3 regions of the Paenarthrobacter sp. TA1.8 genome follow, and region 1 is predicted to be linked to each of the others. Evidence: riboswitches for the same ligand, from Rfam matches in the RefSeq annotation. Region 1 holds a riboswitch; each other region holds the start of a gene.
What was found. A riboswitch is a leader RNA that binds a small molecule or an ion and turns the genes downstream of it on or off. The one in region 1 is predicted to bind thiamine pyrophosphate.

Region 1 (7,717 bases):
CGCCCTCGCCACAGGACGGCACAGACCCCGCGGGAGGCGCTTCAGGGTAGAGATCCCTGTATGTGGGCCCGTGTTCGGCCCAGAAGACGCTCACCTGGCCGTCAAAACGGAAGATGGAGCCCCAGACATAAGGCTTACCGAGGATGGCAGCGGCGTCGTTCACGAGGTATCGCGTGGCGAAGTTGTCGGCGCCGTCCAGGATGAGGTCATATTGCGCAAACAGCTCCAGCGCGTTTGAAGAGTCGAGCCGGATGTCATGCAGGACCACGTTGACCAAGGGGTTGAGCTCTGCAATGGCATTGCGCGCGGATTCGATCTTGGGCGTACCCACGTCCTTCACACCATGGATGACCTGTCGCTGCAGGTTGCTGAGGTCCACCACGTCGTCGTCCACAATGCCAAGAGTGCCCACGCCTGCGGCGGCCAGGTAAAGCAGAGCCGGGGACCCGAGGCCTCCGGCGCCGATGACGAGGACTCTGGCATTCTTAAGCCTGCGTTGGCCCAGGGCGCCAATTTCGGGAATGATGAGATGCCGGGAGTACCGCTCCACCTCGGCCGGAGTGAGTTCGGCGGCAGGTTCGACGAGGGGCGGCAGGACAGCGGGCGCAGCCGTGTGGGCAGCAACAATTGAGGCCATACCCCAATGTATGCCTGCAGATGCCGCGTGGTCATATTACCCCCCGGTAGAGTAGTCATAACTGCAAAGGAAAGGCGGCAGACTGTGGCTGACGGCACACGGGCAAACGATGGAGCACCGGCCAAGCTGGAACGGGCAGGTACAACGCGTTCACCAAGGTTGCCGCGGGACGAGCGCCGCGCACAGTTACTGAACGCGGCATTGGAAGTTTTCGTCTCCAACGGTTTCCACGGCGCGGCCATGGACGAAATCGCGGAAGCCGCACATGTGAGCAAACCAGTGCTTTACCAGCACTTCCCGTCCAAGCGCGAGCTTTATATGGCTCTCTTGGACAGCCACCTGGCAACCTTGACGCAACTGATGCTCGACGCCTTGAACTCCACCACGGACAACAAGGAACGCGTCAAGGCCGTCATGCGCGCCTACTACAGGTTCATCGCCGACGACGACCAAGCCCACCGCCTGGTGTTCGAGTCCGACCTCATCAACGACCCCGACGTCAGTTCGCGTTTGGAGACTTTCAACAAAACGTTCGCGGACGCCGTGGCCCACGTGATTGCGGAGGACACCAAGCTGCCCCCGCTTGAAGCGCAGCTGCTTGGGCGTGGTTTGGCCGGAATGGCGCAGGTCAGCGCCCGGTACTGGCTTGAAACGGATGGAAACCTGGACCTCGATGTGGCCAGCGATCTGATCTATCGTTTAGCTTGGCGCGGAATCAGTCGTTTCCCCAAAGAGTCCTAGGCTACAAATAGAGGACTGACTTAACCCTTGATTGGCTTGGAGGCCTTGCTGTGGAAGTAAAGATCGGCATTCAGAATGTTGGCCGTGAGATCGTGCTCGAATCCTCTTTGGATGCCGATGCTGTTGCCAAGATCGTGGCCGAGGCCGTGACCAAGGGCTCCGAACTTCGCCTGACGGACGAGAAGGGCCGCCAGATCATCGTTCCGGGCAACGTCCTGGGCTACGTGGAGATCGGCGCGGAGGAAGTCCGCCGCGTAGGCTTCGGCGCCCTCTAGCCCAATCCCCGCGTCTCGTCGTCCGCTAAGGAGTTTTCATGCTTTCTCTCGTCGTGGTGGTTTTGGCCACCATTGCCACCGGATTCATCGTGTGGGCCAACGACAAGCGGCACGGCAAATACGGGATCGCGCTGCCGGCCGGCGTCTCAGCAGCTGTCGGCACGCTGAGCTGGATCGCTTTCATCAGCGCCGGATTGGGCTACCAGCCGGGCGCCATATGGATTCCGTGGGTCCTGCCCATTGTGCTCGGGACCGCCGCTGCGGTTGCCGTGGTGCTCTTCCTGGGCCGGACCCGAACGAAACACGACACTGCGGCGCTCACCAAGGCCCTGCGGCTTTAGGGCCTTAAGCCCGCGAGGTGGCAGTTAACACCAATGGCCAAGCTTGGGATTGGTGTTAACTGCCATCTCGGCTCTTTACGACGCCGGATACCGCTCAGGCTGCGCAGCTGCGCCTACCCTTGCGGCCGCATCGCTCACAGCGGTGGCAGCGGCAACGTCACGTTTGGTCACTTGGCCGCCCGCATCGTGGGATACGTAGCGGAGAAAAACCCTGTTGTAGCGCCACTCCAGATCCGGATGATGATTTTGATCCTCGGCGATCTCTCCAACCGCGGCGATGAGCGCTAGCGCGTCCGCCGCCGTCGAGGTTTTATATACAGTCACCAGGCCACCTTGGTACTTCCAGTCCGGAAGGTCCCCGAGGGCATCATTGATGGCTGCTTCAGTCAGTTGGTCTTCCGTGCCTGCCATGACTGCTCCTTCATCAGAGGAACTCTGCCCGGCCCTCCATCGCTGAGGATGCGAGCGCGTGCTCCCGCCGCGGGATCCGGCCCGCCTGCTTGGCCAGCCTACCGGCGATCACAGCGTGTTTGAAGGCCTCGCCCATCTGCACCGGGTTCTGCGCCCGCGTTACGGCGGTGGCAAGCAGGACGGCGTCGCAGCCCAGTTCCATGGCAAGGGCAGCATCGGAGGCCGTCCCGATCCCGGCATCCAGGACCACGGGTACGGAGGCCCGGGACACGATGAGCTCAATGTTGTGGGGGTTCAGGATGCCAAGGCCGGTCCCGATGGGCGATCCCAAGGGCATCACGGCTGTTGCACCCAGGTTCTCGACCCTGAGCGCGAGTACGGGATCGTCATTGGTGTAAGCGAATACCTTGAAGCCTCGGTTCACCAGCTGCTCCGTTGCATCCACCAGTTCCACGGCGTCTGGAAGGAGCGTGTGTTCGTCCGCGATGACTTCCAGCTTCACCCAATCGGTCTCAAGTGCTTCCCGGGCCAGTTCAGCAGTCATTACGGCGTCCTTGGCCGTGAAACAACCAGCAGTATTGGGCAGCACGCGGATGTCATGGTCCACCAGCAGCTGAAACAGCGAGCCCGTTTCGGCGGGCGAATAGCGACGCATCGCCACCGTGGTGAGCTCGGTCCCCGAAGCGAGGAGCGCTGCTCCCAAGCCATCGAGGCTCGGCGCGCCTCCGGTACCCATGATGAGGCGGGAACCGAATTCGACGCCGTCGATCACCAGTGCGTCGGTGCGAACGTCAACGTTTGCTGTTGTCATGATTAGCCTCCCTGGACTGCTGTTACGAGTTCAAGTTCGTCTCCGTCGGAGAGCGCTGTCACGGCCCATTGGCTGCGCGGCACCACCTCGGAATTGCGTGCGACAGCGACTCCCAGCTTGCCGCCGTCGGCCGCTTGTCCGCGAGGGTCCAAGGCGCGACCGGTGACGGCGGTGACGAGGGTACTGACGGATGCGCCGTCAGAGACTGCGTGGTCGGTTCCGTTCACTGTGATGTTCATGCTGTTTCCTTGGTGGTGGTTCGTGCTGCTGGTGTGAGTGTTCGGGCAACAGGGGCGTTGCCCACGAAACGATGGGGCAGGAAGGGGGCCCACCGGGAGTCCGTGGAGCCTTTGAGGAGTTCCCCCACGATCTTGGCGGCCACCGGAGTCAGGAGGACTCCGTGGCGGAAGAATCCTGTGGCAATCACCAGGCCGTCGATGCCACCGTTGGAAACACCGACCCGTCCGAGCAGTGGAGCGTTGTCCGGAGTTCCGGGCCGGGCGCGGGCGGTTGCTTCAAGGAGTTCCAGTTCAGCCACTGCGGGGACCAATACTTGGGCGTCCCTCAGCAATTGGTAAACGCCACCCGCCGAGACCGCGTTGGAAGAGGCTGACAACCCGTCTTCGCGTTGCGTGGCTCCAATCACCACAGTTCCGTCGTCCCGGGGCACGATGTAAACCGGCACCCCGCGAACCATCCCGCGAATCGTTGATGTGACCAAGGGCCGCAGGTGATCGGGGACGCGAAGCCGGAGGATGTCCCCGTAGACCGGCCTTACGGGAAGCCTGAGGCCTTCAGGGAGACCGGAGAGTTGGGACGCCCCGAGCCCGTTGGCCACCACCGTTTCTCCGGCGTGAACGGTGACTCCTGAGTCCAGCGCCACGCCTGTGACACGCCCGCCTTCCCACAGCAAACCGCGCGCCCTGGAAGCAATGGCGAATCCGTCATCGGCTCCCGACACCCAGGAACTGTCATTGGGCGAATGGGCTGCCAGTCCTGCCAGGAGGCATGCCGCGAGTTTCCTTGGATCGACTTGGTGGTCGGCAGGTATATCGAAAGCACAGGAGATCTGCGGGCTGAGGAGCGGCTCCCGTTGCCTCGCGTCCCGCAGAGCGATAGGTTCGACTTCCAGGCCAGCCGCAAGCTGGACCGACCTTAAGTCCGCGAGCGCCCGGCGGTCGGCTGCGTCGGCACCCACGGCGAGGGTCGGCGTCGTGCGATATCCGTTGTCCTCCGCGCCTTGATGCAGGCCGTCCACGAAGGAGGGCCAGAGCTGGGAAGACTCAAGCATTAACTCAAGAAGGTCTTCTTCCTGGTAATGGAGTTCGCTGACGGGTGCAAGCATGCCTGCCGCTGCGAAGGACGCGCCGGAAGCGGGAGCGGGGTCGATCAGCGCAACTGAACGGCCCAATCGCCGGGCTTCGTGAGCGATGCCGAGGCCGATGACGCCACCACCAATGACGGCAACGTCTGCCTGGAGGCGGGTATGGCGGGAATCTGCCATTCGTTTCCTTCCCTACGCCGGTACTAGCCGGATCAGGTCAAGCGGTCGGCGCTGAAGCCCTCTCAGCCGGACAGTCATATGACGAATGTCGCGGCTCCCGCAGTACGAGCCCAGTTTAGAGGAACTACTCTGGTTCCCATGACTCAGCCTGACGCTCTTGCCTCCGCCCGCCTTTACCTGTGCACCGATGCCCGTAAGGAGCAGGGCGATTTTGAGGACTTTGTGGACGCCGCTTTCGAAGGCGGCGTGGACATCATCCAACTCCGCGACAAGACGCTGGAAGCTGCCGAGGAACTGGAGATGTTGGCCGTCCTGCGGAGCGTCGCACAACGGCACGGACGGCTTTGGGCGGTCAACGACCGGGCCGATGTTGCCAGCATTTCAGGGGCTCCCGTGTTCCACATCGGGCAAAAGGACCTGCCCCTGACTGCAGCCCGGACCCTCCTGCCGAACGCCACCGGCATCGGCCTCTCCACCCACACAACCGAACAAATCGATGCCGCTGTGGCCACCTCCCAAGGGCCCCTGGGACTGGACTATTTCTGCGTGGGTCCGGTCTGGGCAACACCCACCAAACCCGGTCGCGCTGCTGTCGGTTTGGACCTGGTCACATATGCCGCAGAAGCGGTCAAGCGCTCGGGCGACGGTGTGACCCTCCCATGGTTCGCCATTGGTGGCATCGATCTCAGCAACGTTGAACAGGTTGTGAAAGCGGGCGCCGGCCGGATCGTGGTGGTCCGCGCCATCACAGCGGCACCGGACCCGACGGCGGCGGCCAAGTCGCTGCTGGAAGCCTTGGATTCCGTCTAGGGAAGCCGGAGGTTCCGCGCGATCCGCGGGCTAGGCGGTCAGGCCGAGGCCAGTCATCCGGCGGGCGTGCTTTTCGGCGAGCTCCGTCGTCAGCCTTTTCGCCGCGGCACGCGCGTCCCCGCCGCTTTTCAGCATCGGCCCCAGCAGGGGGTGTTCCATGCCCACGCGTTGCGCCTGCGTCAGCGCTTCCCCCACCAAGCGGCGGCCCCACAGCGCCAATCGCGAAGCGAGGCGCGGGTCATCTGCCAAGGCCCGCCTGAGCAGGACGCGAAGGACTTCCGTGGCCTGATCGGGTGAAGCAACGCGCTCAACGAAATGCTGCGTTGTCGGGTCGAGGAACATCGAGACAGCCCTATAGAAATCCGATGACACAGTATCGATGACATAGGCCTTCATCACGGATTCGAACCAGTCCCCCGGCTTGGTGCGCTCGTGGAAGTGATCGAAGGAGCGCTGAAACGGCAGCATGGCACGTTCGGGATCCAGACCCATCTCCGACAGGCGGTCGTTGAGGAGGGCGAAGTTTCCGTAGGCCCCCACTGCGATCTTCGCGAGCACGGACCTGTCGTGAAGCGTGGGTGCATAGCGGGAATCCAGGGAGAGCCGCCCGAAGGCGGACAGTTCGCCATACGCCATGGCTCCAAGCAACTCCGCTGAGAGTTGCCCGGCATAGGCTGCGGCGTCCGGGGAAGTGCCCATGATCCAAGACTATCGGCCCATTTCGGGCTAACCTGATTTTCGTGTCACATCATCGGATTGCGCCCAACGTCGACGACTCGTCGGACCAGCTCGCCTCGGCCCTCGCCGCCCTGAGGACGGAGCTGGAACTCCCCGGCGAATACCCGGCAGAAGCTGTGGACGAGGCCCGGGAAGCGGTGGAGGCCCTTGAGCTGCCAGCCCAGGACCTGCGGGATATCCCTTTTGTGACCATCGACCCCGCGACGTCCACCGACCTGGACCAGGCTCTGTTCATTGAAAGGGCCGGTGATGGGTACAAGGTCCTCTATGCCATCGCCGATGTGCCTTCCTTCGTGGCTCCCGGCGGCGCGCTGGATACCGAAACGCGTCAACGCGGGCAGACGTTCTACGCCCCTGACGGGCGGATCCCGCTGCATCCGGAGGTCATCAGTGAGAACGCGGGAAGCCTGCTGGCCGACCAGGATTGCAGCGCGTTCGTTTGGGATTTCGACCTGGACGGGAAAGCTGAAATTTTGGCCGTCACCGTTGCCCGTGCGACTGTGCGCAGCAGGGCAAAGCTGAGCTACAAGGGCGCACAACAGCAGATCGACGACGGTACTGCCCCGCCGGTTCTCCAGCTACTCAAAGAAGTGGGACTGAAGCGCGTTGAACTGGAACGTCAACGCGGCGGCGCAAGCCTCAACATGCCGGAACAGGAAATAGTCCAGGCGACTGACGGCGGCGGGTACAGAATCGCAGCGGCACCGTCCCTGCCGGTTGAGGATTGGAACGCGCAGATCTCCCTCATGACCGGCATGGCCGCCGCGCAGATGATGCTCGATGGAAAAGTGGGCATCCTGCGCACCATGCCCGCACCTGATGATCGGTCACTGCTCCATTTCAAGCGGCAGACCACTGCCCTCGGCAAACCCTGGGACGGAGAGGTCAGCTACGGCGAATACCTGCGGACCCTGGATGCATCCGATCCCAAACAGCTGGCCATCCTGCATTCAGCCGGAACGTTGTTCCGCGGTGCAGGCTACACGCCCTTTGACGGTGATGTTCCGGCCAATGTGATCCAAGCAGCTATCGGGGCTCCCTATGCCCACACCACAGCACCCTTGCGGCGCCTCATTGATCGCTTTGTCCTGGTGATCTGCGAAGCCCTCAGCAATAACCAGGACATTCCGGCGTGGGCGCGTGAAGCCCTCCCGTCGTTACCCGAGATCATGGCATCCTCTGATCAGTTGGCCGGACGCCTTGAGCGGGCGGCATTGGACACAGTGGAAGCGGCTCTCGTTGCCAACCACATCGGCCAGGAATTCGAGGCTGTTGTCATTTCCGGGTCCAAACCCTCCAACGGAGCCGCCCGTGGAAACGGCAACGGCAATGGAAACGGCAACGGACCCTTTGGCGTCGTGCAAATCGCGGAACCCGCTGTCACGGCCCGGTGCGACGGAGAAATGGAGTCCGGAACCAAGGTTCGGGTGCGCCTGCTGAAGGCTGATA
Region 2 (7,717 bases), 630 kb from region 1:
AGACATGGCTGCAATGAGGCTCGACTTACCGGCAGAAGGGAAACCAACAAGGGCGATATCTGCGATGGACTTCAGTTCCAGGACGATATCGCTGGATTCACCTTCGATACCAAGCAGGGCAAAGCCCGGAGCCCGACGCTTCTGCGATGAAAGGGATGCGTTGCCGAGGCCGCCCTGGCCGCCGGCAGCTGCAATGTACTCAGCACCCTCGCCGACGAGGTCGGCCAGAACGTCGCCGTCCTTGGTCTTGACCACGGTGCCATCGGGCACGGGAAGAATCAGGGTTTCACCGTTCTTGCCGCCACGCCAGTCACCCATGCCGGGGCCACCGTTGGTGGCGTGGCGGTGGGGAGCGTGGTGGTAATCAAGCAGGGTTGTGGTCTGGGCGGATACGCGCAGGATGACATCGCCGCCGTTGCCGCCGTTGCCGCCGTCGGGGCCGCCGAGCGGCTTGAACTTTTCCCGCTTGACAGAGACACAGCCGTGGCCGCCGGTTCCGCCGGATACGTGCAGGACTACCCGGTCTACAAAGCTCGCCACGTGAATCTCCTCAGTTGCTGTCTTACAGCGCTTGTTGCTGTTCCCAGCGTTGTTGCAAAAACCAGTGCGCTAAAGCGCCCTAGTCGATTGTAATGCGGTTAAAAGAACGGTGGAGCGGGCCGTTTGGCCCGCTCCACCGGTTCAGAACTTGTAGTTACTCTGCAGCTGCAGCAGCAACAATGTTCACTACGCGACGGCCGCGGCGAGTACCAAACTCAACCGCACCGGCCTGCAGTGCGAACAGGGTGTCGTCGCCACCGCGACCGACGCCTGCACCGGGGTGGAAGTGGGTTCCACGCTGGCGAACGATGATCTCGCCAGCGGAAACTACCTGACCACCGAAACGCTTGACGCCCAGGTACTGAGCGTTGGAGTCACGACCGTTGCGAGTGGAACTCGCGCCTTTTTTGTGTGCCATGTGAAATGCCTGCCTCTAAATTTCTGGGGAAACTGAAAAACCTGAACAGCGGGTAACGAAAGTTACGCGATGCTGGTGATCTTGATCTTGGTCAGTTCCTGACGGTGACCCTGACGCTTCCGGTAGCCGGTCTTGTTCTTGAACTTCTGGATGACGATCTTCGGACCACGGAGGTCCTCGAGGATCTCAGCCGTGACCTTGACGTTGGCCAGTTCCGCAGCTGCGGAGGTGACCTTCTCGCCGTCAACCAGGAGCAATGCGGGCAGCTCAAGCGTGCTACCGGCTCCACCGGGGACGCGGTTCAGCGTTACGTAGTCTCCAACGGAAACTTTTTCTTGGCGGCCGCCTGCGCGGACAATCGCGTACACCACTTGGGTACTCACTTCTCTCGACGTTTATTACAAAATTTGCGTGCGGAACCTTGAACCGGAATCAGCCCTGGTTCGCGCTGTGCCTCAACGCCGTGGACTTCTGAATCGAAGTCCGCGAGTCATCCCATGAACAATTCCAAGGGGCATAACCCAAGTGTTGGCGTAAGCACCGAAGATCAAGATTACGCTAGTTTGACCTTCAGCTGCAAATGAGGCCGGGTCCGGAGGCTACCTCGTGACTTGCATCACCAGTTGTAACGGACTCTCCCGGCACCGTGCCCATACAGCCTACAGGGTTTGAGCGAGATTAACGCGATCCGGCCAGCGACGCGCGGACGTGTCGCCGCAATTGGCCTCAAGTGCGTGCCCGGAAAGCTACTCAGCGCACGTGAACGAAGCCTGGGCAAACAGCCTGGGAGCATCGAAAAACGCCGTCTCGTAGCGGCAGGACTGAGTGAAAGCATCCATCATCGCAGTCCGCTCCGTGCCAGAAGCCGCGACGGCCGCGGCAGCAGTGAAGTTGATCGCTTTCCGCGTTGCCGCCGCGAAATCCTCGTCGGCATAGGTCTTCAACCAGTCCGCATATGCGTGGTCCGCCGGCGCGCCGGCGTCTACGTATGCCGTATGAAGCTGCTGCCCCACCTCCGCGTACAACCAATAACAGGGCAGGATCGCCGCCAGCACCACGGCGTAGCTGCCGGCGGCGGATGTTGCCAGTAAATGGTCCACGTAGGACTTGGTAACCGGTCCGGTTGCCGTGGAGGCTTCGCGCGTGCTCAACCAGTTCCTGTGCAACTCCGATTCAACCTCCAGGCACTGCTGTGATGCCTTTGCCCAGAACAGTTGTTCTTCCTCCGTGGGCGCCAAGGCGCCCGCACGTGCCAGGACCCTCGAATACCCATTGAGATAGATGGCGTCCTGGGCAAGGTAGTAATTGAAGTCACGTTCCGGCAGCTCGCCGGATTGAAGTCCTTGAATAAACGGGAGCCCGTAAATCGCTTCGAGTTCGGGGACGGCTTCGTTCCACATCGCCGCAGCGAAAGCGCCCGGCGTGGATGCCTGCTGGAAGTGGTGGAAGTGGTTCACGGGCCCGTTGCCTTGACCCACGTGCAGGCTGTCAGAGGCCTGCAATGCCCCTAGCAACCACGGCTTGACTTCCCGCAATGAAACTTCCCAGTCACCGGTTCGTGCCTGGACTGTGGCCAAGGCGGAAGACAGAGAGCACCCGGTACCGTGGCTATTCCGCGTTGCAACCCGGGGACCTGCCACTTCGACCACGTCCTGGGACAGCAGCCCGCTCGTGTTCACCAGCGCGTCCGGGCACTCCGGCCCTGGCAGGTGGCCACCTTTGACCAGGACCGTGTTTCCGTACTCCGCTGCCAGCCGTTTGCCCTGGTCCAGCGCCGAAGCCCAGTCAGTTGCCTCGGGCTCCCCCAGCAACATGGCCAGTTCAGGAAGGTTCGGCGTAATGAGGTGGGCCAAAGGCAGCAGCGAGCGCAATGCCTTCTCAGCAGACTCCCGCAGCAGCCGGTCACCGCTGGTGGCCACCATCACCGGATCAAGGACCACGACGGCGGGACTCACCTCTTCGAGCCAGCCCCGGACCTGGTTGATGACGGCTGCGTCGCCGAGCATTCCGATCTTGACGGCGTCAATGGTGATGTCGGCACTAATGGCTTCCAGTTGCTGACGCAGGAAGTGCGCGGGAGGGACGTGGACGGCACTGACCTCCCTGGTGTTTTGCGCGGTGAGGGCCGTGATGGCAGCCATGCCATACCCGCCAAAAGCGGCGATGCTCTTCAGGTCCGCCTGGATTCCGGCACCACCTGAAGGGTCCGAGCCGGCAATGCTCAGAATGCGCGGGGTTGGACGGCCCGAAGCCGGAGCGTCGAGGGGGTACACCGATGAATATGATGATGCAGTCATGAGACATCCCTTCGCCGGTGCTAACCGGACAGGTTCAACGGGTTTGGATCTCAGCCTGGCCCAACGCCCGGCACCCCGTGTCAGTCCCCAAGCGTAGCCGGGAAGCAACGCGCCGCGGGAACCGGGCCACACCGACGCCCGGATGTGACTCTGAACGCAGCCTGTGCGTGGCTTGCAGAGCGGACGCAAAAGGACCCCGCGCTACCCGCCGTTTGGCAGTTAGCGCAGGGCCCTCTTCAACTTATTCGCCGCGATTAGAGCTCGGAAGCAGGAACTCCAACGCCGAGGATGATGGGCTCATCCTTTGGTGCCTTCTTGGCCGGTTCCACAGGCGCCTTGGCCTCATGGGCCGAACCCCGGGTGGCCGACGCTGTCGCCTCATGGTGTTCAACGCTGGTTTCATTGGCCGCGCCCTGGGCCCTGCTGGCGCTCCGGTTACGGCGACCACGACGACCACGCGAGGCTGAAGCAGCCTCCGGATCTTCCTCGGCAGTCCGTGCCGGAGAAGCAGCCTTCGGGGCTGAAATCGGAGCGGCTTCCTGCTCGGGTGCCGGAGCCGCACCGAGGTGCGAAAACGCTTCGGCCAGCAGATCCAGGCTCATGGCAGGCTTGGCTGCCTGCGGTTCCTCGTGGTGCTCAACGAACGGCAAGGCAACTTCTTCCCCGCCGAAGCGCAGCACGGGAGTAGATCTTGCTTCCTGGACTGCTGCTTCCCTGCTTGCAGCATCGCGGGCTGAAGTCCCTGCTTCGCCGCTGCCTGCTTCACTACTGGCGGCGGTGCCGGCTGTAGGGCTTGCGTCCGGCTCGTGCCGGCCTGCCGCCCGCGCTTCCTCCTCTGCACGGTGAACTTCGTCGTCGTGCAGGTGTGCGGCGTGCGCTGCAGCGGCAATCGTCGCCAGGGCGGCCCTGGTTGCCTCGGCTTTGGCTATCCGGGCAGGATCCTGCGGTTCAGCCGTGGTGGATGCTGCGGCCGGGGCGGACGTGGTGGTGTGGACCTGCGCGGGAGCTTCGGCAACAGCCGGTCCCCCGCCCTTGCCGCGGCGGCGTTTGCGTTCGGTCCGCGCAGCAGGCTGCTGCGCTTCCGTATGCGGGCGGTGATGTTCAGCAGCCACCACGTTGGCGCGTCGGTGCTCAACGGGCTCGTCGTGCGTGACGACACCTCGGCCAGCGCAGTGCTCGCACTGCTCACCGAAGACCTCAAGGAGGCCGGTACCCATGCGCTTGCGCGTCATCTGGACCAGGCCCAGCGACGTTACTTCGGCCACCTGGTGCTTGGTGCGGTCCCGGCCGAGGCACTCCACCATGCGGCGGAGGACGAGGTCGCGGTTGGATTCAAGGACCATGTCAATGAAGTCAATGACGATAATGCCGCCGATATCGCGCAGACGAAGCTGGCGAACAACTTCCTCGGCCGCTTCCAGGTTGTTCTTGGTGACGGTTTCTTCAAGGTTTCCGCCACTGCCGGTGAACTTGCCGGTGTTGACGTCCACCACAGTCATGGCCTCGGTGCGGTCGATGACCAACGAACCGCCGGACGGCAGGAAGACCTTCCGCTCCAGGGCCTTGTGGATCTGCTCATCAATGCGCCAGGCGGCGAAGATGTCCTGATCCTTGGTCCACTTTTCGAGGCGGCCCACCAGATCAGGGGCAACGTATGTCACGTAAGCCTCGATGGTGTCCCAGGCGTCGTCGCCGGAGACGATCAGTTTGGAGAAGTCCTCGTTGAAGACGTCACGGACCACCTTGATGGTGAGGTCAGGTTCGCCGTAGAGCAGTTCCGGAGCCAGGACCTTGGTGGACGAGGCCTGTCCTTCAATGCCTTCCCACTGCGCACGCAGACGGTTGATGTCGTGGGTGAGCTCTTCCTCCGAAGCGCCCTCGGCTGCTGTCCGAACAATGACACCGGCGTTCTCCGGCAGGCGGTCCTTCAGGATGCGCTTGAGGCGGTTGCGCTCGACGTCGGGCAGCTTGCGTGAGATGCCGGTCATGGAACCACCGGGTACGTACACCAGGTAGCGGCCCGGCAAGGAGATCTGGCTGGTAAGGCGGGCACCCTTGTGTCCCACGGGGTCCTTGGTGACCTGGACCAGGACGGAGTCGCCGGACTTCAGGGCGTTCTCGATCCGGCGCGGCTGGCCTTCAAGGTTGACTGCGTCCCAGTTGACTTCACCGGCGTACAGGACCGCGTTACGGCCCCGTCCGATGTCCACGAACGCAGCTTCCATGGACGGCAGCACGTTCTGGACCTTGCCCAAGTACACGTTGCCGATCAGGGAGTCCTGCTGGGTCTTGGACACGAAGTGCTCAGCAAGCACGCCGTCTTCCAGGACACCAATCTGTATTCTGTCGTCGCGCTGGCGGACGATCATCTGGCGGTCCACCGACTCGCGGCGGGCAAGGAACTCAGCCTCGGTGATGACCTGGCGGCGGCGTCCGGTTTCACGGGACTCGCGTCGGCGCTGCTTCTTGGCCTCCAGCCTGGTGGAGCCCTTGACGCCGGTAACGCGGTTGGAGGGTGCTGTCTCCGTGATGGGGCGCGGCGCGCGGACACGGGTGACTGTGTTGGGCGGGTCATCATCCGAGCCGCCGGTCAGTTCAAGATCCTGGTCTCCACGGCGGCGACGACGCCTGCGCCGAGACGTGACACCTTCTTCGAGGGCTTCTACTACCGGCGCTTCCTCGTCCTCGGACTCGGTGCCGTCCTCGGCCTCGTTCTCGTCCCGCTCGTTTCCACGGCGGCCACGGCGGCCGCGGCTCCTGCGACGCCGGCGACTACCTGCGTCTTCCAGCTCGCCTTCAGCGGTAGTTTCGGTTTCCTCTTCGGGCTCCTCAGCCTTCTCCTCCACCGCGGCGACGCGGGGAACTGTGGTGAGGTCCGGGGCCTGGAAGATCATGGAGGTGATGGAAACCGGCTCCATGAACAGGGAGGTGGACGCAGCAGAGGCAGCTTCTTCGGCAGCTTCCTCCGCGGCGGCTTCCGCTTCCGGGTTTTGGGCAGCAACATCGGCGGCTACCTCAGCGACCGGTACTTCCGGCTGGGAGCCTTTTTCCGGCGTCGTGGTTTCCTGCGCGGCTTCCGCGGCAACCGGTGCCTCTACGGCTTCAGTTTTGGGCTTGGTAACACGACGACGACGGACCGGCTTTTCGGGGGCCGGCTCAGCGGCCGCTTCGGGCTTGGCTTCGGCAGCTGCCGGGGCGGCAGCGGCGTCTTCGCCCACAGCAGTGGCTTCGTCGTCCAAACCGGGCAGGGTTTCGGCGGGCTCTGCCTTCTTGCGGGAACGCGTGCGACGCACTGGTGCTGCGGCGGCCTCAGGGGCGGCTTCCGAGGCGGGGGCCTCGGCCGCAGGTGCCTCTACGTCAGCGGCGACTTTGGGCGCTGCCTTGCGCCGGGTCCTGGTGGCTTTCTTGGGCGCTTCCGCAGTTTCCGCGGGAGCTGCCTCGTCATTAACGGCTACAACCTGGTCATTATCCATATGTGGCAACACTCCTGCCCCAGCGACGCCGCCACATCCGGCGCCCAGTGGAGCAAATATTGTCAAAACCCGCAGGCGTTGACAGAAGTCGGCAGTATGCCTTCCGGTTCGCACCAGCATTGGGGTGCGGCAGCCCTGGAAGGCCGGCGGCTTTATTCTGAAACCCGTTGTTCTGCTGCCACAACCAGGTGCCGTCCATTGTCATGGCGGGCCTACCGAGGATCACACGATCCGGGCATGCCCAGCTCATACTGGCGGTCTTGGGAACAAAGTCACCGGACCGGAATTCGAATGTGGATCGACTCCCGGCCATGTTCATTCTCTCACACCCCTGCACATTCCCAGGGTAGGTCGCTGTGTCGTGGAGCTCCGTGCACAAGCTGGGGCCGGCGCCCAGCCTTCGGAGTTACAATCCTCCCAAGAGCCCTTCCCGGCTTGCCGGGCCATTTGTCGAAAAGGATCACATCCGCGATGCCAAGCACCGCCAGGGAAAACCTGGCCAACAAAGCCACAAGCCATGTGGAGGACATGTCCACCCAGCAGGATTCCCTCCCCAACACGGTCCGTGACAAGCCTTTCGCGTGGCTGCTGTTGATCACCGGCGTCGTTGGCTGGCTGGCTTCCGGAATCCTGGTGCTGGAGAAACTTGAGGTCCTCAAGGATCCCAACCACGTGACAGTGTGCGATGTAAATCCGTTTGTCTCCTGCGGTGAAGTGATGCAGACACCGCAAAGCTCGGTGTTCGGCTTTCCCAACATGTTCATCGGCATCGTTGCCTTCGCTGTCATCATCACTACAGCCATGGGCATTCTTGCGGGAGCCAGGTATTCACGGGGCTACTGGCTGGGCCTGCAAACCGGTGTGACCCTTGGTTTCGCGTTCGTTGTGTGGCTATGGTCGCAGGCACTCTACGTCATTCACGTGCTGTGCCCGTTCTGCATGGTGGTGTGGGCCGCCATGATCCCCCTGTTTGTCTGGGTAACCATCCG
Region 3 (7,717 bases), 1.0 Mb from region 1:
GTGAGATCTCGGTCCTCGCGATTGCTGCCACCGGTGTAGCCAGCCTGATCTTCGTCCGCAGCCGCGGCGACCGGATCAAGACTTCGGAGGCCGTGCCGGAAGGCAGCGTCGGGCGACGCACCGGCGTCGACCGTGACTCCCGCGACGGCGCCACCTTGGCCGTGGCGAAGAAGTTCACCGACGTGAGCCGCGATGCGTGGCTGGTTGCCGGCCGTACCCTGGCCCCCGAACGGCGCTCGATCATCTTCGAAGTAGTGACCAGACTGATCTTCCACTCCATGATCGTGTTCTCCATTTATCTTCTCCTCGCCGGGCACAACCTGCCGGGCGGCGGCTTTGCCGGCGGCCTCACCGCCGGGCTCGCACTGACAATCCGCTACCTGGCCGGTGGGCGGTTCGAGTTGAGCGAGGCAGCCACCGTCAGCGCGGGGACCCTTTTGGGGACAGGACTTGCGACGGCGGCCGCTTCCGGTGTGGTGCCGCTCTTCCTGGGAGGACAGGTGTTCCAGAGCGCCATTATCGAGTTCTGGCTACCGGTCTTCGGTGACGTCAAGTTCGTCACTTCCACCATTTTCGACATTGGCGTTTACGTCGTGGTGGTGGGGTTGGCGCTCGATGTCCTTCGGAGCCTCGGTGCCGAGATCGACGAACACTTTGAAGGCAAGGGGGCCCCGCTGGCTGAGGAAGATGCCGCCGGGCATGCCGACCTCGCCGAGGAAGCCGCCGAATCCGCTGCATCCGGGAAGGGCAACGCATGAGCATCAACCTGACCCTGCTGATCGTCATGGGCGTCCTGTACGCCTGCGGGATCTATTTGATCCTGGAACGCAGCCTGACGCGCGTGCTGTTGGGTTTGATGCTGCTGGCAAATGCCACCAACATCCTGATCCTGAGCACGGGAGGGTACGCAGGCCTTGCCCCCTTGTTCGATAAGGAAACGAACCCGGAAACGTACAACGATCCTTTGCCCCAGGCCCTGATCCTGACGTCGATCGTCATTTCGTTCGCTGTCACCGCCTTTATGCTCGGCATCATTTACCGCACATGGGTCCTGGCCCGCCAGGATGAAATCCAGGATGACCTCGAAGACGTCCGCGTGGCCAAGACTCCGAGCTTCGATGCGGAGGACGACGCCATCGTCCCGCTGGAAACGTCCGAATTCGCCATCACCCCGGCCAGCCCTGCAAATAAGGACAGGCCCGACGCGACCGAAACCCCCAACACGGCTTCGAACCAGGAAGGAGGCAGCGCGTGAATCTCGCAAACCTGTCGCCGCTAGCTGTCCTCCTACCGATCCTTGGCGCTGCCCTGGCATTCCTGCTGATCCGGCACCACAGCGCACAGCGGGTAGTGAGCATTGGCATCCTGAGCGCGACCCTCCTTCTCGAATGCCTGCTCCTGGTCTCCGTGTGGGACGGCGGCACAACGTCCGTCACGCTGGGCGGATGGCTGCCGCCGTGGGGCGTGGTCCTCGTGGTGGACCAGTTCTCTTCGCTGATGCTGGTGGTTTCCACTGTGGTCAGTCTGGCGGTGCTCATCTACGCGACCGGCCAAGGCATGGCCGACGGCGACCAGGAAGCACCGGTCTCGATCTTCCACCCCACCTACCTGATCCTGGTGGCGGGCGTGTCCAATGCGTTCCTGACCGGTGACCTCTTCAACCTCTACGTCGGTTTCGAAATCCTCCTGACGGCCAGCTACGTCCTCATGACACTGGGCGGAACCGGACCGCGCATCCGGGCGGGCGTCACCTACGTTGTGGTTTCCGTGGTGTCGTCCGTGCTGTTCCTCATCGCTATCGCCATGATCTACGGTGCCACCGGAACCATCACCATGGCGGACCTTGCCATCAAACTTGCCGAACTGGATCAGGGCACGCAGAACCTTCTGCACGTGATGCTGTTGGTGGCGTTCGGCATCAAGGCAGCAGTCTTCCCTTTGTCGTTCTGGCTTCCAGACTCTTATCCGACGGCGCCCGCTCCAGTCACCGCCGTGTTCGCCGGGTTGTTGACCAAAGTGGGCGTATACGCCATGGTCCGCACGGAAACACTGCTGTTCCCCGGCGATACCCTCAACGTCCCGCTGATGGTGGTGGCGCTACTCACCATGATTGTCGGAATTCTGGGCGCCTTGGCCCAGAGTGACATCAAACGTCTTCTGTCCTTCACGCTTGTTAGTCACATCGGCTATATGGTGTTTGGCCTCGCCATGAGTTCCGTGGCCGGATTGGGTGCTGCGGTTTTCTACGTTGCGCACCACATCACCGTGCAGACCAGCCTGTTCCTGGTCACAGGTCTCATAGAGCGGCGTGGCGGCAGCTCGTCCATTGACCGTTTGGGTGGCCTTGCGAAGCTTTCGCCATTGCTTGCGTTGCTGTTCTTTGTTCCGGCCATGAACCTTGCGGGCATTCCGCCGTTCTCCGGCTTCCTCGGAAAGCTGGGGCTGCTGCAGGCCGGCGTGGAGTTGGGGACACCCTTGGCAATCGTGCTGGTGGTGGGTGGCGTTGTCACCAGCCTCCTGACGTTGCTGGCCATCGCCCGTGTCTGGAACAGGGCGTTTTGGCGCAAACCCGAGGACGCAGAGTACCCGGACCCTGTGCTGATGACCTCCGGCAATGTGGGCGTCCTGCCCCGCACCATGGTTGGCTCCACGGCGGGTCTGGTGGTGTTCGGAGTGGCGCTCACTGTATTCGCGGGGCCGCTCTTCAAAGTTGCTGACGGTTCCGCCGGGATCATGCTGGACCGCTCAGCTTACATCCACTCGGTCCTGGGCGATTCCGTTGAGGTGCCGCCGTTGGCACAAACAGACGAACCGCGTACGGGCGAAGCACCGTCAGCTGAGACACAGTCGGGTGATGCCAAGTGAGCCGCAAACCCATTTCCTTCCGCACGGAGTTGCCGCTCCTCGTCTGGTTGGTCATCGTGTGGGGCGCGCTGTGGCGGGACTTCAGCCCGGGCAACCTGTTGTTCGGTGCCCTGATCGCCGTGCTGGTGGCCAAACTGTTCTACCTCCCGCCCGTGGAGCTCAGTGGCAGGTTCAACATTCTGCGCGCTATTCCCTTCGCCCTGATGTTCCTCGGCAAAGTGGTGGCAGCGAGCTTCCTGGTTCTGTACCTGGCTGTAGCCAAAGGACCCACGGTGCGTAGCGCCGTCGTCGCCGTTCCGTTGCGGAGCCACTCAGACCTGATGGTGACAGCCACCGGGCACGTGATCTCGTTGATCCCGGGTTCACTGGTGGTGGAAGTGGACCGCTCAACGTCCACGCTGTACTTGCACGCGCTCAACATTTATGAGGAAGCGGACATCGACAAGATCCGCGAGGAAACCCAAGTCATTGAGGCGAGATTGATCCGCATCATGGGCACGCGCGAAGAAGTCGCATCCCTCAATGCAGAACAGCGCCCGGGAATGGAAGGGGCAACGCTATGAAGGAATTCGTTCTCGTGGCAACGGCTGTGATCCTTAGCCTCGCCGCGGCAGGGGCAATTGTCCGGATCGCTATCGGTCCGTCCTTGCTGGATAGGGTTCTGGCATCGGATGTCTTGCTGGCGATCCTGGGTGCCGCCCTGGCAATCGACATGGCAATGAACAAGCACCTGAACAACTTGATGCTGCTGGTGGCCCTCGCGGTGATCGGGTTCATTGGCTCGGTGACCGTGGCCCGGTTCGTAGCCGAACGGAGGGAGCAGAGCAATGAATCCTGATGCCACCGGCTTGGATTTTGTGATCGACGCCGTCACTGCACTGTTCCTGGTGGTGGGCGCACTGATGTCCCTCGGCGCTGCTATTGGCTTGTTGAGATTTCCGGACCTCATGAGCCGCATGCACGCGGCCACCAAGCCGCAGGTTTTGGGTCTATTCCTCATGCTGGCTGCGATCGGCCTCCAGATGCGGACCTGGTGGGTATGGCCAGTCCTTCTGGTGGCGTGGATTTTCCAGCTCCTGACGGCCCCGGTTTCCGCTCACATGGTGGGCCGCTCCGCCTACCGCACCAAGCACGGGCATCGCGAAATGCTCACCAAGGATGAACTTGAAGCGGTTGTGCAGCGGGCGGCCGCGGGGCAAGAGCCCGGGAGCCAGCGCTAGCAGCAGCGGAAACAACGAACGCCGGGACTACCCTCATGGGTGATCCCGGCGTTGTGTTGTGGTGAGGTTGCCTAGACGATGTCGTGGGTCTTGGCGAAGCGTGCAATGGCGCGCTGCGTGCCCCTGCTCGCCAGGACCTGGATGAGTGTGCTGACGAAGGCTGAAATCAGCGCGAAAGTCAGGGCGGAGCGAAGACTCGATTCCATGTCGTCGTTGCCCAAGGGTGGCTTGTTGCCCGTGGCCTTTTCCCACCCTTTGTTGACAAGTTTGGTACCTACGAAGCCTGCTCCGAGACTTACTCCGGCGCCGATCAGCTTGAAAAAGAGGTTCATGCTCCCAGCCTAACCGGCTCCAGCTCGTTCCAAGCGCTAGCGGCGGTTTTCCCGCTCCTTGAGGAACGCAGCCATGGAGCCGACAGGGGCCAGAACCGGGACAACATCGTGTTCGGCCGACCAAAGAGCATCCACGGTAGCGAACCCGGCGATTTCTTTGAGCAGGTAGTACGTGGGCGGCATCAGCTTCAGGGTGCCCGCGGCCTCCGCCGCAAGAATGTCCGCTACCGGCATCCACAGTGATTGCCAGGCTTCCGTGGTCTGGTGCCGCGGTTCGGCCCCCGGGGAGGGCTTGGCAACATAAAAGTAAGTGTCGAATCGCTTGGGCATGTCTGTCGGTGTGATCCAGTTGGCCCACGGGCGGAGGTCAGAGGCGTCGATGCTGAGCCCGGCTTCCTCCTTGACTTCACGGATTGCGGCGGAAAGCACCGTTCCGGCGTTCTTCGTGGCTTCGCCCGCGCCACTGCAGATGGAGCTCTGCTGCCAGTCCGCCGCGTGGCGTTGAAGCAGGTCCGAGGGGTAGTCCCAGCCGGACTCGTCCGCGGCATCCACCCGTCCACCGGGGAAGACCACCATGCCGGCGGCGAAGTCCATGGTGCTCACCCTGTGCTGGACAAAGGCTTCGAGTCCGCCCGGGGAGTCACGGAGGAGGATGATGCTCGCGGCCAGGCGCGGCTGGGGCACTTCTGGGGGAAGGGGGAAGTCTTGCTGGGGAAGGTCGGTCATGAAGGTGCCCCTTTGCCGCGGTGGATTCTGCTGGTTCATTCTCTCAGGTCTCGTTGTGGGGCCTGGTGCGCAGGGAATGGTGTGGGGTTAGCGTGCAGAGCAGGCCTCGCAACGCACCCCCGTCTTGTTGTGGGGCCTGGTGTGCAGGGAATGGTGTGGGGGAAGGGTGCAGAGTGGGCCTCGCAACGCACCCCCGGAAGCCCTCGCAACGCACCCCCGGGGAGCCCTGCAACGCACCACCACTGCCGATTGTGACCGCCTGCCGGCAACAGACCAACACCCGCCACAGACTCAGGTGTAAACTGAACCAGCCCATCAGGGCAGATTTAATAACGACAGGGGAGCGCCGCCGTCGGACTCTGCAGAGATGCAGGAGACGCGAGGGCGCTGAGAGTGCGGACAGCCGCAGACCCTCGAACCTGATCCGGTTAGTACCGGCGCAAGGGAGTCGAGCTTCTCAGAGTGTCCGGATCCGGGCGGCGCAGGCCAGCCGGATTCCGGGGAGCACTTTCCCCTCCTGTAACCTCAGGAGGCAGAAAATGACCACGGTAAACGTGAAGAAGACCAGTTATAACTGGCGTGTTGTAGACATCGTTGTGGCGGCCTTGATCGCCATCGCGGGCGGCGTGATCTTCTGGGCATGGTCCCAAGGCGCCGCACTAGTATCCATCCCCATGAACGCGACGTATCCGCCTCTCACCGGCCTGATTGCCGGCGGCTGGATGATCCCCGCGGTTCTGGGCATGCTCATTATCCGCAAGCCGGGTGCAGCCCTGTTCTGCGAAACTGTTGCCGCCACCGGTGAACTCATCATGGGTTCGCAGTACGGCACCACCGTGCTCATCTCCGGCGTTCTGCAGGGCCTGGGCGCGGAACTCATCTTTGCCGCCTTCCGGTACAAGAAGTTCAACCTGCCCACTGCCCTCCTCGCCGGTGCGGGCGCGGGCCTCTTCTGCGGCCTGAACGACTCCTTCCTCCCGTGGGGTTGGAACATCGCCTATGAAGCCGTCGACAAGCTGGCCTACATCACCTTCACCACAATTTCCGGCGCAATCATCGCGGGCGCACTCTCCTGGGTGGCGACACGCGGCCTGGCCAAGACCGGCGTGCTGAGTTCCTTCGCCTCGCGCAAGGCCGCTTCGGAGCCCGTCTTCAGCTGATGTCGGCCACGCAAAGCGGCACGGTGAGGCCTGCCGCCATCTCAGCCGAGGGCTGGGGTTGGCGGCATGCCGGCCGTGCCCAAGCTGCCATTCAGGGCCTCGACCTTCGGATCGAACCCGGGGAGCGCGTACTGCTGCTCGGACCTTCGGGTGCCGGCAAATCCACGCTCCTTCATGCCCTCGCCGGGGTGCTGGGGGATGAGGAAGATGACTCGGATGAGACCGGCTCCCTGCTGATCGACGGCGTGGCGCCCCGCGAGCAGCGTGGACGCGCGGGACTGATGCAGCAGGACCCCGAGACGCAGGTGGTTTTGTCGAGGGTTGGCGACGACGTTGCCTTCGGTGCAGAGAACCTTGCCGTGCCGCGGGACGAGATTTGGTCCCGTGTCCATGAAGCGCTCGACGACGTCGGGTTGCGTACCGCTGCCGGCGGAGGTCTGGCGTTGGATCACCCGACGGCGGCGCTCTCAGGCGGTCAGAAGCAGCGCCTTGCGCTTGCGGGCATTTTGGCGATGCGGCCCGGGCTGATCCTGTTGGACGAACCAACGGCCAACCTGGATCCTGCAGGGGTGCTGGAGGTTCGTGATGCTGTTGGGCGATGCCTGGACAAGACCGGCGCCACGCTGGTTGTGGTGGAACACCGCGTGTCCGTGTGGAAAGACCTGGTGGACAGGATTGTGGTCTTGCAGCCAGGGTCGGTCGCAGGGTCCAGCACGGCCGCAGGGACCGGGAATGCTGCCGGCGGCGTCCTCTTGGACGGCCCTCCCGACCAGGTCCTTTCCGAGGCCCGCACCCTGCTGATGTCGGCTGGCGTCTGGGTGCCGGGGTACGTTCCGGAAACCCGCACCCGCCATAAAGAACCAGACGCCGCGCAGCTTCTCCTCGCAGCCCAGGACCTTGCTGTTTCCCGACTAAAGCCACGGCGCAAAGGTTTCAAAACCATCCCGCCTGTTCCGGTGCAAACGGACATCAGTGCGCAGGTCCGGGCAGGCCAAGCCCTGACAATTACGGGTCCCAATGGTGCCGGAAAGTCCACGTTCGCGCTCACGTTGGCAGGCCTTTTGGCGCCCGTGGACGGCAAAGTGAGTGCCGCCGTCGAACTTTCCGAGGGTGCGGGCATTGATCCGTTCAAGTGGAAAGCAGACCAGCTGATTTCCCGCATCGGGACGGTGTTCCAGGAGCCGGAACATCAGTTCGTCACGGGCAAGGTCCTGGATGAGTTGATGTTTGGTCCGAAGCATCTGGGCCACGGCGAGGAGCGCGTGGACGAGTTGCTGGAACGGTTGCGGCTCACCCATCTCGTCGACGCCAATCCGTATACGTTATCCGGCGGGGAAAAGCGCCGGCTCTCGGTGGCCACGGTGCTGGCCGCGCACCCCAAAGTCCTTGTTCTGGACGAGCCAACGTTTGGCCA

Region 2: another riboswitch for thiamine pyrophosphate. It lies ahead of thiD (bifunctional hydroxymethylpyrimidine kinase/phosphomethylpyrimidine kinase); the one in region 1 lies ahead of thiO (glycine oxidase ThiO).
Region 3: another riboswitch for thiamine pyrophosphate. It lies ahead of ACNAOT_RS20435 (ECF transporter S component); the one in region 1 lies ahead of thiO (glycine oxidase ThiO).

What each region holds. Positions count from the first base shown of each region.
Region 1 covers NZ_CP184287.1:3,353,809-3,361,525, forward strand. The annotation lists gene moeB (molybdopterin-synthase adenylyltransferase MoeB) at 1-637, opposite strand, end outside; gene ACNAOT_RS15540 (TetR/AcrR family transcriptional regulator) at 644-1,378, shown strand; gene ACNAOT_RS15545 (DUF3107 domain-containing protein) at 1,429-1,653, shown strand; gene ACNAOT_RS15550 (hypothetical protein) at 1,692-1,994, shown strand; gene ACNAOT_RS15555 (4a-hydroxytetrahydrobiopterin dehydratase) at 2,070-2,405, opposite strand; gene ACNAOT_RS15560 (thiazole synthase) at 2,419-3,216, opposite strand; gene thiS (sulfur carrier protein ThiS) at 3,219-3,455, opposite strand; gene thiO (glycine oxidase ThiO) at 3,452-4,720, opposite strand; TPP riboswitch at 4,713-4,831, opposite strand; gene thiE (thiamine phosphate synthase) at 4,859-5,530, shown strand; gene ACNAOT_RS15580 (ferritin-like fold-containing protein) at 5,561-6,229, opposite strand; gene ACNAOT_RS15585 (RNB domain-containing ribonuclease) at 6,271-7,717, shown strand, end outside.
Region 2 covers NZ_CP184287.1:2,722,148-2,729,864, forward strand. The annotation lists gene obgE (GTPase ObgE) at 1-540, opposite strand, end outside; gene rpmA (50S ribosomal protein L27) at 695-958, opposite strand; gene rplU (50S ribosomal protein L21) at 1,021-1,329, opposite strand; gene thiD (bifunctional hydroxymethylpyrimidine kinase/phosphomethylpyrimidine kinase) at 1,705-3,255, opposite strand; TPP riboswitch at 3,245-3,343, opposite strand; gene ACNAOT_RS12585 (Rne/Rng family ribonuclease) at 3,510-6,728, opposite strand; gene ACNAOT_RS12590 (vitamin K epoxide reductase family protein) at 7,200-7,717, shown strand, end outside.
Region 3 covers NZ_CP184287.1:4,384,898-4,392,614, reverse strand. The annotation lists gene ACNAOT_RS20475 (Na+/H+ antiporter subunit A) at 1-758, shown strand, start outside; gene ACNAOT_RS20470 (Na(+)/H(+) antiporter subunit C) at 755-1,255, shown strand; gene ACNAOT_RS20465 (Na+/H+ antiporter subunit D) at 1,252-2,865, shown strand; gene ACNAOT_RS20460 (Na+/H+ antiporter subunit E) at 2,862-3,428, shown strand; gene ACNAOT_RS20455 (monovalent cation/H+ antiporter complex subunit F) at 3,425-3,703, shown strand; gene mnhG (monovalent cation/H(+) antiporter subunit G) at 3,693-4,085, shown strand; gene ACNAOT_RS20445 (DUF4235 domain-containing protein) at 4,157-4,417, opposite strand; gene ACNAOT_RS20440 (NUDIX hydrolase) at 4,454-5,143, opposite strand; TPP riboswitch at 5,471-5,607, shown strand; gene ACNAOT_RS20435 (ECF transporter S component) at 5,683-6,303, shown strand; gene ACNAOT_RS20430 (ABC transporter ATP-binding protein) at 6,303-7,717, shown strand, end outside.